Thermogemmatispora onikobensis: one gene and its partner. The protein of the gene in region 1 binds, or shares a complex with, the protein of each later gene. Links are inferred from orthologs where the notes say so. Each region holds a gene or a part of one and is shown on either strand. Other genes may lie near its edges.

Evidence for each region.
Region 2: the proteins of rpsG (region 1) and tig are in contact, whole or in part, in a crystal structure (PDB 3GTY), measured with the Thermotoga maritima proteins. The link is inferred for Thermogemmatispora onikobensis from one-to-one orthologs. Residues at the interface, in WP_004081843.1 of Thermotoga maritima: Lys34, Lys52, Lys55, Glu59, Arg62, Gln63, Glu66, Asn67, Lys69, Val71, Arg95, Ala109, Lys110, Lys111, Gly112, Arg113, Pro114, Glu117, Glu121, Ile124, Ala125, Tyr127, Asn128, Asn129, Thr130, Gly131, Lys135, Asp139, Arg142, Met143; in WP_004081061.1 of Thermotoga maritima: Glu122, Val124, Val129, Leu130, Tyr133, Glu188, Gly259, Ile262, Tyr263, Glu266, Ser270, Glu273, Gln274, Glu277, Arg308, Gln311, Ile312, Ser315, Tyr316, Glu325, Arg329, Arg336, Leu363, Phe366, Trp367, Arg373, Leu377, Arg381, Leu384, Glu387.

The regions. Positions count from the first base shown.
Region 1 is NZ_BDGT01000072.1:13,187-16,246, forward strand. The notes cover bases 299-3,043. They hold rpsG (30S ribosomal protein S7), read left to right. Parts: upstream 299-1,318; coding sequence 1,319-1,768; downstream 1,769-3,043. Other genes in these bases: fusA (elongation factor G), read left to right, coding at 1,778-3,043. Also shown: more of fusA, read left to right, coding at 3,044-3,060.
Region 2 is NZ_BDGT01000028.1:25,829-29,057, forward strand. The notes cover bases 1-2,914. They hold tig (trigger factor), read left to right. Parts: upstream 1-672; coding sequence 673-2,157; downstream 2,158-2,914. Other genes in these bases: clpX (ATP-dependent Clp protease ATP-binding subunit ClpX), read left to right, coding at 2,209-2,914. Also shown: more of clpX, read left to right, coding at 2,915-3,229. UniProt on the Bacillus subtilis protein: Involved in protein export. Acts as a chaperone by maintaining the newly synthesized protein in an open conformation. Functions as a peptidyl-prolyl cis-trans isomerase.

The DNA of each region.
Region 1 (3,060 bases):
TGACTGACGATTGAACTGACTGGCTTGACCGGCTGGCTACTACCCCTGGCCTGGCCTCATCTCTCAAGCCAGCCAACAAAACAAACAAGCAAGGCAATCCTCGCTGCTGCCTGTGGTGAAGTGAAGGTTGGAAAAGAAAACTGCTAGCGCCTAACCCCGGGCGGGTCGGCGGATGGGGCTGGGCCAGAGCGTCGAACAGCACAATACCAGCACGAAGACGCGCAAGCGCATAAAGAGGCAAAGCGTGCCGGAGACCGGGCTGGCGAAGCGAGCAACAGCCTGCGGCTCCGGTCCGTTGCGTTGCTTGCCAGCCTCTCCCCTGGCAAGTGGGACCGCGGAAGCCGCCACGGCCACGAGGCAAGGCGGCAACGGAGGCCGGTGGAGCGCATAGTAACAGCTCTGTCGCTGTGCCCACCGTAACCGGAAGGGGAAAGAAAGCGACAGACGCTCGCGTCTGGCCAGCCGCGGCGGCGAGAGAGCGAGCATGCATGCGTGCGTGCGAGGAAGAAGGCGCTCGCTGTATGCTGCAAGAGCGCTGGCTGACAAAAGCAGGCGAACGAGAGAGAAGGAGAGAAGTCTAAGCAGAACGCTCGCATGGCTGGCTGGCCGGCTGGTTTCAGGGAGGAGCGCCAAGGAAGAGCAGCCAGCGAGGGAGACAAGCGACGTTCGCGGCAGCAGATCTGCTGCCCTACCCGCACAGGTGGGAAAGGACCCGTGCCAGCGCTCAGTCGATCAAGGTGGAGATGAAGCGAAGCCATGAGCGCGTCAGGTAGCCCGCGATCTGGTGCGGCGACCGTCGTTGCTGATGCTGTAGGCGTTCGTATCCGATTGTAGCTTCCGTTCTCATCGACGAGCAGCAGAAGCAGAAGCGCATTCCTCTAACGCGATGGGTGGGTGCCTGCCCCAGGCCGGGGTGGGTGATAGCCTCGGCAAGCCTCCCGTCATCTGGCATTCGCCTTCCTGCTCATTGTGGCCAGCAGGCCCGGCGGGAGGAGAGCGAGGAGGCAGGACAACCAGTATTGTTTGTTGTAGGCTCAGGTGTCAGCTACAATCGAAGCGACGCCTTTTCTGGTGCTTTGCACAAGGCAGGTATCATACGTACGTACGTAGCGTAGCGTAGATGCTCGTCTGCGCGCGTAAGCGGACTGCGGCCACGCTTGTCGGCCCAGGCCGGCAGCAGGAGCGGCGGCGAGCATGTGTGTTGACCGCGAAGCGAAAGGGAGGAAAAGAGACCTTGCCAAGACGCAAACGTGTTAGCCGTCGGTCAGAGTCGGACAAGCATAGCAAGGAAACCAAGAAGTACGAGTATCGGCGTGGAGTGCGTCGGCTCGAAGTCGTGGACCCTAAGTACCAGAGTCGCAACGTCGCGAGCTTCATCGGCAAGCTGATGGTCGATGGCAAGAAGAGCCTGGCCGAGCGCATCCTCTATCAGGCTTTCGCTTTAATCGAGCAGCGGCAGAAACGCCCAGCGCTGGAGGTCTTCGAGCAGGCCATCAGAAACGCCACTCCGACGGTCGAGGTCAAGCCCCGCCGTGTTGGTGGCTCGACCTATCAGGTGCCCGTCGATGTCCGCAAAGAGCGTGGCCTCTCCCTCGCCATGCGCTGGCTCATCCGCTCTGCTCGCGCTCGCACCGGCAAGAGCATGGTGGAGAAGCTGGCGAACGAGATCATGGACGCTGCCTCTGGACAGGGTGCGACCATCAAGAAACGGGAGGAGACCCACAGGATGGCAGAGTCCAACAAGGCTTTCATCCATTATCGCTGGTAATACTTAATCATGTCTAGAGAATACTCACTCGAAAGAACGCGGAATATCGGTATCATCGCCCATATTGACGCGGGAAAAACGACAACGACCGAGCGTATCCTCTTCTACACGAAGAAGATTCACCGCATGGGTGAGGTGCACGAAGGGGCTGCGACGATGGACTGGATGGTCCAGGAGCAGGAGCGCGGGATCACGATCACCGCCGCTGCTACCACCTGCTTCTGGCTCGACCATCGCATCAACATCATCGATACGCCTGGTCACGTCGACTTTACTGCCGAGGTCGAGCGCTCGCTGCGCGTCCTCGATGGGGGCATTGTGATCTTCGACGCCGTAGCCGGCGTCGAGCCTCAGTCTGAGACCGTCTGGCGCCAGGCCAACAAGTACAATGTCCCGCGCATCTGCTTTGTCAACAAGATGGATCGCGTCGGAGCTGATTTCTGGCGCACCGTCCAGATGATCCGTGACCGTCTGGGGGCCAACCCTCTTCCAATCCAGCTGCCGATCGGGGCGGAGAGCGACTTCAAGGGCTTTATCGATCTTATCGAGCAGCATGCCGTCATTTTCCTCGACGACTTGGGCACGCGGCCCGAGCCGACTCCCATTCCTGCCGGGTTGGAAGAAGAGGCGAGGCGTCATCGCGATGCGCTCATTGAGCGTGTCGCCGAGACCGACGAGGAGTTGACCCTGAAATATCTTGAGGGCGAGGAGATTACCAAGGACGAGATCCGGGCTGCCCTCCGCAAAGCAACGATTGCCGGCACTCTGGTGCCGGTACTTTGTGGTTCCTCCCTGCGCAATAAGGGTGTGCAAGCTTTGCTGGATGCGGTCGTTGCCTATCTTCCTTCCCCTCTCGATATTCCTCCTCCCATCGGCATCAATCCCGATACTGGTGAACAGGTCGCGCTGACGGTTGCAGACGATGCCCCCTTCAGCGCCCTGGCTTTCAAGATCGTCTCCGATCCCTTCGTGGGCCGCCTGGCCTATCTGCGCGTCTATTCCGGTACGCTGACGAAAGGCTCTTCGGTCGAAAATACGACCAAAGGCAAGACAGAGCGCATCGGTCGCTTGCTGCGCATGCACGCCAACCATCGCGAGGATATCGACGAGATCCGCGCCGGCGATATTTGTGCCGCCGTCGGGCTGCGCAATACCTTCACCGGCGACACCCTCTGCGATCCGCAGCACCCGGTGATCCTGGAGTCGATCTCTTTCCCCGAGCCGGTGATCGAGATCGCCATCGAGCCGAAGACGCGCGGGGATCAGGATAAGATGACGATCGCCCTCAGCAA
Region 2 (3,229 bases), on another replicon or contig:
TGATGTATCATCACTCAGGTGAGAGCGTTTCATCCCCTTACCAGACAGCAGGGGTGTAGGAGCGAGGAGCAGCACCCCTGAAGCACGACGGCTGGCAGCGTGGAAACGCTGCAGGGCTATCATGGGCGGTTGCTGAAATTGGTAGACAGGACGGACTTAGGATCCGTTGGTGCAAACCGTGAGAGTTCGAGTCTCTCACCGCCCACCATCACAAAGATCCCGGGGTCACCTGCAGCGGGGGGTGGCTCCTTCCATTTGCCAGCGGAGCGGGGCGGAGCGCCTGCGCGCAGTGGTACCGACAGGGCAAGGCGAAGCACACAGACGGCACGAGGGCAGGCAACCAGGCAAGCACGCTTTATCTCACGTATCTGGCTCCCCTGAGTGCTCTTCCCCGCTGCAGTTCCCGTTTGGTTCGCGGTCTCGGCGGGTGGAGAAGTGAGCGCGTCGAGCGAGCAGCCCGAGGGAGGCAGGCGGGAAGCGGCAGAGGGTGACAGCTCTGCGTCGATCGAGCAAGCAAGACCAGATTCGTCCGTCGCATCTTGTTCTGTTGTGCCCTGTATCGAGCCATAGCAGATCAAACCACCGCTCAGCCAGTCAGTGGAGCAAACAAGCAAGCAGGCGGCACGCCGGGCGGCGCGTACGTACGATGATGATGCTTGTGTTGGAGGAACAGTGAAGGTCACAGTTGAGAAATTAGCGAGCAGCGAAGCCATTCTAGATGTAGATCTCACCTGGGAAGAGGTGGAGAAGGCTTCGGAAAAGGCTTATCGTAAGCTGGTGCAGCAGGTTGAAATTCAGGGGTTTCGTCGGGGCAAGGCCCCCCGCTCCTTGCTCGAGCGCAGGTTAGGCAAGGAGTACATTTATCAGGAAGGTCTTGACGACCTGATCAGCGAGGCCTACCGTGAGGCGCTCAAGGAGCACCAACTTACTCCACTCGCGCAGCCGGAGCTGGATGCTCCCATGTTTGAGATGGGGCAGCCCTATCATTTCCGCCTGAAGGTTCCCATCCTGACCCCCGTAGAGCTGGGCGACTACCGCTCGCTACGCTTTGAGGATGAAGAGGTTATGGTGACGGCGGAGGAGGTCGAGCGGGAACTGGAGGCGCTGCGTAACCAGTATGCGAGCTGGCAGAAGATCGAACGTCCTGCCCAGATGGGGGACCGCGTCACAGTCGATCTCAAACTGACGGTCGAGGGGCGCACCATTTCCGACTACAAGGAGAATCCCTTCGAACTGGCCGCCGATCGGCCCGGTCTCTTCGCCGGTATGGATGAGCAAATCGTTGGCATGCAGGCCGGTGAGAGCAAGAGCTTCACTCTGACCATTCCCTCCGACTATGGCAATGAGGAGCTGGCCGGCAAAGAGGCCCACTATGAGCTGACCCTCCATCAGGTTGAGGAGAAGGTCCTGCCCGAATTGGACGACGCCTTTGCCGCGCGCGTTGGCCAGTACGAGACCCTGGAGGACCTGCGCAAGGTCATCAGCGATGCCATCCAGGATCGCAAAGAGCGACAGAAGCGCCAGGAGCTGCGTGATAAGGTGCTGGAGGCTGTGGTGGCTCAGTCCAACATTGTCCTCCATCCGGTTCTGATCAAGGAGGAAGTCGAGGACATGCTGCATGAGCTGTCCCACATGTTGGAGAGACAGCGTATGTCGCTCGAGCAGTATCTCCTGCTGATGCGCAAGAGCCGGGAGGAATACATGAAGGAGCTGGAGCCGGACGCAGAGAGGCGCGTCAAGCAGCAGCTGGTCCTGGATGAGGTTGCCAGGCAGGAAGGGATCGAGGTCACGCCGGAAGAAGTTGAAGGCGTTTTTCGCATGTATGCCCAGGCGGGGCAGCCACTGCAGCGCAGCGAGGCCCAGGTGCGGGCGCTGATCATCACGCTGCGGCGCGAGAAAGCGCTTTCGCGCCTGGTAGAGCTGGCGACACGTCCGGCGGAGGAAAAGGAGCAGCAGGGCGAGGAGAGCGAAGAGCAAGCGCAGCAGTCAGAGGAGACAGCGAGTGAGGCCACTGTGGCGCAGGCGGAGGCCGACTCGGAGCCAGAGGGCGGGTCGGAGCCGGAGACCGGGCGAACCAGCGAGGCACCGTCTTCCTCTCCTGCTACAATAGTAGTAGAAGATGCGGGGGCACCGGCTGACACCGGAGGCCAGCAGTAAGACTCCAGCCAGGACTCAAGCGTCGTAATTGAGGGAAAGGTAACAACGGACGTGGCAAACTCTAAGAATATTCGCACAACCTATCGCTGCTCTTTTTGCGGCAAGAGCCAGGATCAGGTCCAACGGCTGATTGCCGGCCCGTCAGGGGTCTATATTTGCGATGAGTGCATTGACCTGTGCCGGGAGATCATCGAGGAGGAGCAGGCCACCTTTAGCAAGCCGCGTCTTCAGACCGGGAAGATTCCCACTCCGAAGAAGATCTATGAGCAATTGAGCCAGTATGTGATCGGGCAGGAGCGGGCCAAGAAGACGCTGGCTGTGGCGGTGTACAACCACTATAAGCGCATTAGCGTGGGCATGCAGATTGATGACGTGGAGCTGGGAAAGAGCAATATTCTGCTCATCGGCCCCACCGGCTGCGGTAAGACCCTGCTGGCGCAGACGCTGGCCAAGATCCTCGATGTGCCCTTCTGCATCGCCGATGCCACGGCCCTCACCGAGGCTGGCTACGTGGGCGAGGATGTGGAGAACATTCTGCTGCGCCTGATCCAGGCCGCCGATTTCGATGTAGCGCGGGCCGAGCGCGGCATCGTCTACATCGATGAGATCGATAAGATTGCCCGCAAGTCTGACAATCCCTCGATCACGCGCGATGTCTCCGGCGAAGGTGTGCAGCAGGCCCTCCTGAAAATCATCGAGGGCACGATTGCCAATGTGCCCCCCCAGGGTGGCCGTAAGCACCCGCATCAGGACTTTATTCAGATCAACACCTCGAATATTCTCTTTATCTGCGGCGGCGCCTTCGAAGGACTCGATAAGATCGTCGAGCAGCGCCTGGGCAGCAACCGCACCATTGGCTTCAAGAAAACGGTGGACGAGCCTGAGCAGCGCGCTCAGGAGACCGTGCTCTCGCAGGTCATTCCCGAGGACCTCCTCAAGTACGGGCTGATCCCCGAGTTTATCGGGCGCCTTCCCGTAGTGGTGGCCCTCGATAACCTGGATAAGGAGGCGCTCATCCGCATCCTGACGGAGCCGAAGAACGCCATTGTCAAGCAGTATCAGAAAATCTTCC